2 regions of the Plantactinospora sp. CNZ321 genome follow, and region 1 is predicted to be linked to the other one. Evidence: riboswitches for the same ligand, from Rfam matches in the RefSeq annotation. Region 1 holds a riboswitch; the other holds the start of a gene.
What was found. A riboswitch is a leader RNA that binds a small molecule or an ion and turns the genes downstream of it on or off. The one in region 1 is predicted to bind cyclic di-AMP.

Region 1 (5,375 bases):
ACGGGCACGCGTTCTGGGACAGCGAGATGTTCGTGCTCCCGGTACTGACCTACACCCTGCCGTCGGCCGTCGACTCCGCGCTGCGCTGGCGGCACTCCACCCTGCACCTGGCCCAGGAGCGGGCCCGGACGCTGGGACTGCGCGGCGCCGCGTTCCCGTGGCGGACCATCCGGGGCCAGGAGACCTCGGCGTACTGGCCGGCCGGCACCGCCGGATTCCACATCGCCGCCGGCATCGCCGACGCGGTGCGTCGATACGTGCAGGCGACCGACGACGAGCAGTTCGAACGCGAGGTCGGGCTCGAACTGCTGGTGGAGACCGCGCGACTCTGGCGCTCGCTGGGGCACCACGACCGGCACGGCCGGTTCCACCTCGACGGGGTGACCGGGCCGGACGAGTACACGGCGGTGAAGAACGACAACGTCTACACCAACCTGATGGCCCAGCGGAATCTGCTGGCCGCCGCCGACGCCGCCGCCCGGCATCCCGAGGAGGCGTGGAAGCTCGGCGTCGACGACGAGGAGACGGCCGCCTGGCGGGACGCGGCGCACGACATGCACGTCCCGTACGACCGGGACCTGGGCGTGCACCCGCAGGTGGAGGGCTACACCCGCTTCCAGGAGTGGGACTTCGCCGGCACGCCGCCGGAGCAGTACCCGCTGCTGCTCAACTACCCCTACTTCGACCTCTACCGGAAACAGGTGATCAAGCAGGCCGACCTGGTGCTGGCGATGCACTGGCGCGGCGACGCGTTCACCGACGAGGAGAAGGCGGCCAACTTCACCTACTACGAGCGGCGTACCGTCCGCGACTCGTCGCTGTCGGCGTGCACCCAGGCGGTACTGGCCGCCGAGACCGGGCACCTCGAACTCGCGCACGACTATCTGGGCGAGGCGGCCCTGATGGACCTGCACGACCTGAACCAGAACACCCGGGACGGCGTGCACGTCGCCTCGCTGGGCGGGGCCTGGATCGCCCTGGTGGCCGGCTTCGGCGGGATGCGCGACCACACCCAGACGCTCTCCTTCGCCCCCCGGCTGCCGAGCCGGATCGACCGGCTGGAGTTCTCGCTCCGCTACCGGGGCGTGCACCTGCGGGTCGACGTACGGCGGGACGAGGCGACGTACTCGCTGCGCGACGGCGAGCAGGACGACGCCCTGGAGTTGCTGCACCACGGAGAGAAGGTCCGGATCAGCTGCGAGGAGTCGGCGACCCGGCCCATCCCGCCGGCCCGCCCGACCGGCCCGCAGCCGGCCCAGCCCGCCGGCCGCGCCCCGGCCCGCCGCACCCCGGAGAGCGAGCCGAGCTGACCCGCCCCGGGGGGCGGCGGACCTAGATCAGTGACAGGTGTACGTGGTTGGTGTGGTCGCTGGACGGGTCGCCGTGCGCCCCGCCGTACGACTTCCAGCCGGTCGTCGGCAACCAGATCTGCCGGTACCAGATCACGTACAGCACACCGAGCCGGTCGGCGTTGCGGACGAAGAACGCGGCGAGGTTGTTGCCGTACATCCGGTCGGCACCCTTGGCGGCACCCCGGAAGCCGCCCTTCTCGGCGGAGAAGTCGCAGGCCCGCCCCTTCGGGTGCTCGTACGGGCCGCCGGAGCGGTAGCAGCCGGTGAACCGGGTGAAGCCGGCCCGGCGCGCCTCGGTGTAGGCGTGCAGGGTGCGCGGGGTGACGCAGCCCGTGGTGGTCGGGTCGGGCAGGCTGCACGACTGTGGTGGCCAGGAGCCGTCGGCGGCGCGTGGCGCCGGCCGGGCCACCGGTGACCTGGCGTTGACGAAGCCTCCGGTGGAGGCGCCACCGACCTGGGCCAGCGCCCGCTCGGCGGCCTGCTTCTGCCGCAGCATGATCGTGAGCTGCCGGCGCTCCTCGAGTACCTCGGCGTCCAGCGCCTGCTTCGCCCGGGTGGCCCGCTCCCGGGCCTGGTGCAGTCCGCGCAGCGCGTCGTTGTCCCGCAGGGCCACCGCCTCCAGGCCACGGGCGCGCTCCAGCAGTTCGTCGGCCGAGCCGCTGTGCAGCAGTACCATCACCGGGCCGATCCGGCCGGTCCGGTACGCCGCCCGGGCCACCTGTTCCACCCGGGGGCGCAGCTCCGCGATGCGTGCCTGCACCCGGCGGAGTTCGGCGGCGATCCTCGCCTGCCGAGCCTGGGCGTTGGCCAGCGCGTTCTTTGCCTGTAGGTAGCCTCGGCCGGTCGATTCGAGCAGGTCGCGCAGGAGCGGCGTGTCGCCCTCGTCGCCGAGGATGGCGGGGCTGTCCGCCTCCGCCACGCCGGGCCGGAGCGCCGCCCCGGTGAGCGCGCCGAACGTGGCGAGCAGGGCCAGGGCCAGCGGTAGCCGCCGACGTGTGGATCCCGTCATGCATGTCCCTCCGTCGCCCGCCTACCGAGTTAGCTGACGGGTTCGGGACGGAACAAGTCCCTACCGCGGTTGCGGACTCACCCCACCTACCTGGGTCCCCGGCTCACCCGAGAGTGATTCGGCGGCGGTCACGCCGGCGCGGAGGGGTGCGCCACCGGGCGAGACCGGGGTCAGCGTACCTGATCAACTGGGTCGAACAGGTGGATTTCGGAGTGATCCGGCGTGGAAATTGCCTCGGGGCGTGCCGGGAGGTACGTCGGCGGTGCCGGTGCGACGGACGGGCTGGAAATCGAGGGCGATCTTGGTAGCCTGATCCGCCGCCGGGCCTTCGGCGGCCTCCGTCGCCACCCCAGAGGGGAGTATCCATGCCTCGGCGTCTTCGATCGCTCCTGCTCGGCGTCATCGTCGCGGCCGGCTCGGGCATTCTGCCCGCCACCCCCGCCGCCGCCTCCGTCGCGACCGTCACCAGTGGTGACAGCACCGTGCTCTTCCTGCGGCCGAACCTCGACCCGGTGCCCGACTCGGTCTACGCGACCCCCGACCCCGGCCGGAACGGCGCGCGCTTCCTTCCCTACCAGACCCCCGGGCTCCGGGATCAGATCGCCGACCTGGTCGCGCTCGCCGCCCCCGGCTCCACCGTGTACGGATCGCTCTACACCTTCTCCGACCAGGGAATCACCGACAACCTGCTGGCGGCGCACGCCCGCGGCGTCAGCGTACGGCTCATCGTCGAGGCCTGCACCAGCGGCACCACCGCGTCCTGCGGGGCGCTGTCCAACCAGGTGAACCGACTCGTCACCGAGCTGGGCAGCTACCGTGTCGGCGCGGGCGGATCCTGGACCTGGCAGTGCCGCATCTCCTGCTCGTCCGGCGGGACCGGCATCAACCACAACAAGTTCTGGGTGTTCAGCGAGCTCTCCGACGGGCGTACCGACGTCACCGTGGTCAGTTCGGCGAACCCGACCAAGCCCCAGCAGCAGATGTGGCAGAACCAGGTGCGGGTCGACAACGACCCGGCGCTGGCCAGCGCTTTCCGCAGCTACGTCGGCCGGAAGCTCCAGGTCACCGGAACGGCGAAGTCGTACGAGCGCGGGCACGTCGACGCGGGCAGCACACGGCTCTGGTTCTCGCCACGCGAGTCGCCGAGCGCCAGCGAGAGCGCGACGATCGCGGAGTCGTTCAACCCGCAGAGCAGTCGCTCCGACATCGTTGCCGCCGCCATCGACGACGTGCAGTGCTCGACCGGCAGCTCCGACGACATCATCCGGATGGCCATGTGGGGTTTCCGGGCCGCCCGGCCCGAGGTGATCGACGCGTTGGGTGACAAGCAGGCTGCCGGATGCACCGTCGAGGTGGCCACCGGCGAGCACCAGGACGCGTTGCCCGGCCTGACCGCACGCGGCATCGGTGTCTACGCGATGGATCCCGGCGGATGCCGGCAGTCGTTCTTCACCGTCGAGGCCGGGGTCAACGGCGAGTGCTCCGACGGCAGCATCCACTCCAAGTACCTCCTGGTCCAGGGTGTGTCCCGCAAGGACAACCAGCCGCACCGGTACGTCTACACCGGCACCCAGAACCTCACCAACGGCGCGTTGAAGAAGAACGACGAGACCTTCATGCGCCTGGACAACCCGGAAATCTACGACGGATTCGTCGCCGACTTCAACGCCATCAAGAACGCGGCGGTGACCATCTCTCCGGACCGGTACCCGAACGCCGGGTTCGCGACCGCGAACGCCGTGGCGACCGGTGACCAGTTCACCCCCGCGGTCGCCTCGATCCGCGACTCCGCCGGCCGGAACGTCACCGTGTCCGCGTTCGCCTCCGGCACGGCGAGCGGGCTGAACAACGAGATCCGGCTGGGCCGGTTCGTCGACGGAGTCCGCCGGTCCGAGGTGGTCGTGCGGACCGGAGGCAGCACCAGATGGAACTACCGCACTCCGGATGTGGGCCTCGCCAGCACCGGTGACGCGGTGGTGACCTGGGCCGACGACAGCAACGGCAACGGCGGGTACGAGATCCGCGCCCGCCGGGTCCGCCCGGACGGCACCTTGGGCCCGGTGGTCAACGTGAACTCGATCGCCGACGGTGACCAGAGCGAGCCGTCGATCGCGGTCCTGCCGGACGGGCGGTACGCCGTGACCTGGCAGGACGTTTCGACGGCCGGTGCAAGCTCCATCCGGTACGCCTCGTTCTCGGCGTCCGACGCCCGGCTCTCCCCGCTGACCGGCGGCTACGACGCCCCGGTCCAGGCCGTGCCCGGTGGCACCTACCGCAAGCCGGACGTGGCCGTCACCTCGGCCGGCACGGTGGCCATCGCCTGGGAGGACGACGAGGACGGCAACGGCGGGTACAGCATCCGGGCCAAGACCGGCACCCTGGCGGGCGCCTTCGGCGGCACCGTGGCGGTGCACACCGGATCGCTCTCCGACGGTCAGCAGCGCGATCCGGCGGTGGCCGTCGCGGAGTCCGGCACCTGGTACGTCGCCTGGTACGACGGGCACACCGGCCGGACCGGCTATGACGGCAACCCGCAGTCACAGATCTACGTACGCGGATTCACCGGCTCCACGGCCGCCTTCGCGCCCCGGACCATCAGCGGCCCGATCCACCGGTGGAGTACCGGTGCCAACGGCGCCTACCAGGTCACCACCCAGACTCCGTACCAGTCCGACCGGGTGGGCCGGCAGGCGCGTCCGGACATCGCGGTGGACGGCTCGGGCAACGCCGTGGTCACCTGGCAGGAGAGCGGCCAGGTGACCGGACTGACCAGTGCCAGCAGCGGCACCGAGGTCTGGGCCCGGGGAATCGGTCCGGACGGGGCGAACGGCAACACGTTTCCGGAGAGCCGGCTGAGCGTCTTCACGGCGAACCGCCAGGACCAGCCGGCGATCGGGATGGATCCGACCGGCATGTTCACGGTCGTCTACGCCGATGACTGGGACGGCAACGGCGGTACCCAACTGAAGATCCGGTACGGCCTGCGCAACTGCGCCCAGACCTGCTGACCGTCG
Region 2 (5,375 bases), 1.2 Mb from region 1:
CTCGCCGTCCTGATGGTGGTGGAGACGGTCGCCGCACTGGTCACCGGCTCGCTCGCGCTGCTCTCCGACGCCGGGCACATGTTCACCGACGTGCTCGGGATCGGGATGGCACTGGCCGCGATCACGGCGGCCCGGCGGGTGGTCGGTGCTCCGCAGCGGACCTTCGGCCTGTACCGGCTGGAGGTGCTGGCCGCGCTGGCCAACGCGGTACTGCTGTCCGGGGTGGCGCTCTACGTACTGGTCGAGGCGGTACGCCGGTTCGCCGACCCGCCCCGGGTGGAGGCCGGCCCGATGCTCGCGGTGGCCGTACTCGGCCTGCTGGCCAACGCCGCCGCGTTCGGCCTGCTCCGACCCGGTGCGCAGGAGAGCATCAACCTGCGCGGCGCCTATCTCGAGGTGCTCGGGGACCTGCTCAACTCGGTGGGCGTGATCGTCGCCGCCGTGGTGATCATCCTGACCGGCTGGCGCTGGGCCGATCCGATCGTCGCCCTGGCGGTCGGGCTGTTCATTCTGCCCCGCACCTGGCGGCTCGGCCGGACCGCCGTACGCATCCTGGTGCAGGCCGCGCCGGAGCATCTCGACGTGGCGGCCGTAGGCACCCGGCTGGCGGCCGTGCCGGGGGTGTGTGACGTACACGACCTGCACGTCTGGACCCTCACCTCCGGGATGGAGGTGGCCTCGGCGCACCTGAGGCTGGACAGCGACGCGGAGGTCGGTACCGTACTCGCGGCGGCCCGGTCGGCGTTGCGCGAGGAGTTCGACATCTCGCACGCCACCCTTCAGGTCGAGCCGGACGCCGCGCCGGGCGGCTGCGGACCCACCGACTGGTAACCGGCCGCGACGCTGCGTGTCGGGGCGACCGGCCGGAAACTGTCGGAAATCCGCCCCCGGCAGGCGTAGAGGTTCACCGATAGTTAGCGGCATCTTAAGTTTCGTCCGCACGCTCGCTATTTTTGTCCGGATACATCCGTCTGAAGCAGGAGAATCGTGAATTCGACGGCAGCGACGCCACGTATCCCCGGACGACAACTGCCGGTAAGCTCGGCTCCGGTCTCCGCCGGGCGGCGCCCTCCGGCGCCTGCGGAGGCCGTCGCCTAATCGCACGCGCGAGCCGGGGAACCACGTACCAGGGGTGTATCCGCGCCAGCGGTAGGGATCTTCCGTCCCGAACCCGTCAGCTAACCCGGTCGGCGGCTGACGGAAGGACATTGTCATATGCCGTTCCTGGCACCCACCCGACAGGCTCCGGCGTCCGCGCGGAGCGCCACGAGACCGTCCCGGAAGGCCGCGACGACCGCGGCCATCGCCCTGGGCATGGTCCTCGCGGCACTCGGCGGCGCACCCGCCGCCGCGGCACCGGAGTACGCGACCGCCGCTGTGCTGGCCGCGGCACCCGGCGGGGACGACATCGACGGAGGCAGCGACAGCCTGCGCGAGCAACTCCAGGTCGCCAGCAAGGGCTACCTGAACGCCAAGAACAAGCTGAACAACTCCGTCAAGCGGCAGAAGGAACTGAACCAGCAGCTCGCCGCGCTGCGTACCGAGGTGGCGACCCGGGGTGAGCGGGTCGCCCGGATGGCCGACATGGCATACCGGACCGGCCGGCTCGGACAGGTCTCGGCCCTGCTCAACAGCGGATCTCCGACCAGCCTGGTGGACCGGGCCGCCGCACTCGACACCATCTCGGCGAACGAGAGCCGGGAGCTGCGCGGGCTGCGGGAGAGCCTGGACAAGGAGACCCAGGCCAAGGCGGCGCTCGACAAGGAGATCGCCGAGCAGCGCAAGCAGGTCGAGGTGATGGAGACCCGCAAGAAGCAGGCCGAGCGGGCGCTGGCGGCGGCAAACAACAGCGGCGGCGCCGGCGCGGGGATCAGCGGCAGTGGCGGCGGGTCGGCGCGGCCGGCACCCCGCAACGCCGACGGCTCCTTCCCGGACGAGTCGTGCAGTCAGAACGACCCGACCACCAGCGGCTGCATCACCCCGCGCACCCTGCACGCGCTGAAGCAGGCCCAGGCGGCCGGCTTCACCCGGTTCGTCTCCTGCTTCCGCAACGGAGGCAGCGGCGAGCATCCGAAGGGACAGGCGTGCGACTTCGCCGCCCAGAAGAACGGGTTCGGCGGGGTGGCCACCGGCGGCGACCGGACGTACGGCAACAACCTGGCGGCGTACTTCGTGCGCAACGCCGATCGACTCGGTGTGCTGTACGTGATCTGGTTCAAGCAGATCTGGCTGCCGAGCAGCGGTTGGAAGACGTACAACGGGGGCAACGGGGACCCGTCCAGCGACCACACCAACCACGTGCACCTGTCGATGCACTGATCGGCCGCACCCGCACACCGAACGAGAACCGCCGACACCGCCCGCCACCCCTGGGCAGTGCCGGCGGTTCTCCGTTCAGCGGCCGCCGGTTCTCAGCTCAGCAGCCGGTCCTCAGCTCAGCAGCCGGCTCTCAGTTCAGCAGCCGATCCGGGACGAGCCGAGCGCCACGTCGTCGAACCAGAGCGTGTTCGCACCCTCGCCGTAGCTCTCCCAGCCCAGCCGCAGGTCGGTGAGGTTCGGCCGCCAGTTGGCCCGGTTGTACCACTGCCCGTCGACGTCGTGCGTGGGCGTACCGTCGGCGGTCAGCCCGGTCACCGCGGTGCCGTTTACCCAGGTGGAGAGCCGGCCCTGCGCGCCGTCCACCATGAACTCCAGGCAGGTCCACTGGTTGACCGGCAGCGGCGCGCTGAGCGCGACACCGTTCGGGCTCTGCTCCGGCAGGGTGGCGTCGTCGGAGGCCCGGTTCCACTGCAGGGCGCCGTTCTGCCCGCCCATCCGCAGGTCACGGTTGCCGTCGGCGGCGTCCCGCATGGCCAGGAAGGTCACGTGCGAGGTCGGCAGCGCGGTGGTGTGCCGTACCCAGAGTCGGGCGTAGCGCACCGGTCCGACGCTGCCGAGATCCCGGGTGGAGCCGACGAAGACGTGGTTGCAGTAGCCGACGGCGCCGTTGATGCGTACCGAGCGGGTGCCCTGGTGCGCGACCGAGGTGTCGATGCTGGCGGTGCCGCTGCCCGAGCAGTCCGGGTAGCTGACACTCCAGTCGCCGGAGGGCGACGTACCGGTCTGGTTCTCGAAACCGTCGCAGATTGCCGCCGTACCGCAGCCGCTCGGCGGCGGCGTGCTGGGCGGGACGGTCGGCGACGGCGTCACCGTGGGCGGTGCGCTGGTGGGCGGCGTCGTCGGCGGCGCGGTCGTCGGCGGTACGGTGCTGGGCGGTGTGGTCGGCTCGGCGCCGTTGCACAACTCGCCGTTCAGGGTGAAGCCGCTCGGTGCCGCCGAACTCGCGGCGTAGCTGCCCTGGACGCCGAACTCGGTGGAGCCGCCGGCCGGCAGCGACCCGTTCCAGGCCACGTTCCGGGCGGTGACGGTCGCGCCGGACTGGCTGACCTGGGCGTTCCAGCTGTTGGTGATCCGCTGGTCACCGCCGTAGGTCCAGGTCACGGTCCAGCCGTTGACCGGGGTGTTCCCGGCGGTCACCCGGATGGCGGCGGTGAAGCCACCGGTCCACTGGTTGGCGGTGTAGTCGACCAGGCAGCCGGTGGCAGCCTGGGCGACCGGTGTCAGGCCGGTGCCGACCACGGCGACGCCGCTCGCGGCGATCGCGGTCGCTGCGGCCAGGGCCAGGGAGACGCGACGGTACGGACGGTACGGTGCGGGGATCCTCATGGGAGTTCCTCTCGGACAACCGCCGGCCCCGTCGCCGTCCCTGGCGCGTGCCGGCAGTGCTGTTACGACGACGAGTGACCGGCACGCGCGACGCGTACCGCCCCTCGTTGGGCTCCCGTGACCAGCTCCCATGATCACCAATCCACCGCGACGACCTGGCCAGCCCGTACCGGTCGCGTGACGGCGCCGACCAAGCTTAGAGACAGTCATCGATGCAGGGCAAACCGTGGGCCCGCCGTCCGGCCATGCCGACGGTCGACGTCCGCCCCGGCCGGCGACAATGGCGGGCGTGACGATCGTGCGCTCGCTGCTGCTCTTCCTGCTCGCCGCCGTCGCCGAGATCGGCGGTGCCTGGCTGGTCTGGCAGGGCGTGCGCGAGCATCGCGGCCTGCTCTTCGTCGCCACCGGGATGCTGGCGCTGGCCGGGTACGGCTTCGTCGCGGCGTTCCAACCCGATCCGCACTTCGGCCGGGTGCTCGCCGCGTACGGGGGTGTCTTCGTGGCCGGCTCGCTCGGCTGGGCCGTACTGGTGGACCGGTTCCGGCCGGACCGCTACGACCTGGCCGGCGCCGTCATCTGCCTGGTCGGGGTCGCCATCATCATGTACGCCCCGCGCGGCTGATCCTTCCCACCAGCGCGGCGGTCAGCGGGAGGGCAGGGCGTGGAGGAAGTCGCGCCAGGCCGCCGGGCCGGTGGCCGACGACCCTTCGCAATCACGACGCTGCTGTCGTTCAGAAGCGCACCCCGCCCGACAAATGACCGCTGCCACAGCGGGGTGTGACGGGGAATCATGTCGAGGATGAAAGTTCTGCAAGTACCGGGCGGCGAGCCGCCCGCCCGGTACCTGCGGCGATGGCTCTCCATTTCGGGGCCGGATCGACGATCTCTGCAAGCCGAACCCGGATCAACCTTGGCAAACCCGCGCAGACATCCAGCTTCGACAATGCTTTACCGCCCCGACATCCGGTGGTAGCTTCCCGGCAATATTTGCAAGAACTTGCAGGCCAGCCGTCCCCGCACTCTCGCGCACGGGAGGTTCCGATGCGTACCCGACGAGGTCCGACCGCCGTCACTCAAAAAACAGCCGCCGCCGTCCTGACCGGGGTGCTCGCCGCCGCGCTGGCGGTGGGTTTCGCCGATCGGCGGGCCGAGCCGGCCGCCGCCAGCCCGGCCAGCCCGGGCGGCAAAGACGTGATCGTGCACCTGTTCCAGTGGCCGTGGGCCTCGATCGGCAACGAGTGCCGCACGGTGCTCGGCCCGAAGGGCTTCGGCGGGGTGCAGGTGTCGCCACCGCAGGAGCACGTCGTACTTCCCGGTCGGGGGTACCCGTGGTGGCAGGACTACCAGCCGGTCAGCTACCAGTTGAGCACCCGGCGCGGTGACCGGGCCGCCTTCGCCGCCATGGTGCGGACCTGCCACGCCGCCGGAGTGAAGATCTATGTGGACGCGATCGTCAACCACATGGCCGGCGGCGCCTCGACCGGGCCGGGCAGCGGCGGCTCGACGTACAGCCACTACGGCTATCCGGCGGTGCCGTACGGCAACGGCGACTTCCACCACTGCGGACGCAACGGCAACGACGACATCGCCAACTGGGGCGACCGCTGGGAGATCCAGAACTGCGAACTGGTCGACCTGGCCGACCTGCGTACCGAGTCGTCCTACGTGCG

Region 2: linked by a shared signal. The riboswitch ahead of EV371_RS04400 (coiled-coil domain-containing protein) and the one ahead of EV371_RS09715 (VldE C-terminal domain-containing protein) in region 1 are both predicted to bind cyclic di-AMP.

Annotation. Positions count from the first base shown of each region.
Region 1 covers NZ_SHKQ01000001.1:2,180,309-2,185,683, forward strand. Annotated here, with positions in the region: gene EV371_RS09710 (glycosyl hydrolase family 65 domain-containing protein) at 1-1,310, shown strand, start outside; gene EV371_RS09715 (VldE C-terminal domain-containing protein) at 1,333-2,361, opposite strand; cyclic di-AMP (ydaO/yuaA leader) riboswitch at 2,365-2,495, opposite strand; gene EV371_RS09720 (phospholipase D-like domain-containing protein) at 2,727-5,369, shown strand.
Region 2 covers NZ_SHKQ01000001.1:1,010,679-1,016,053, forward strand. Annotated here, with positions in the region: gene EV371_RS04395 (cation diffusion facilitator family transporter) at 1-831, shown strand, start outside; cyclic di-AMP (ydaO/yuaA leader) riboswitch at 1,082-1,209, shown strand; gene EV371_RS04400 (coiled-coil domain-containing protein) at 1,315-2,319, shown strand; gene EV371_RS04405 (cellulose binding domain-containing protein) at 2,455-3,705, opposite strand; gene EV371_RS04410 (YnfA family protein) at 3,995-4,327, shown strand; gene EV371_RS04415 (carbohydrate-binding module family 20 domain-containing protein) at 4,747-5,375, shown strand, end outside.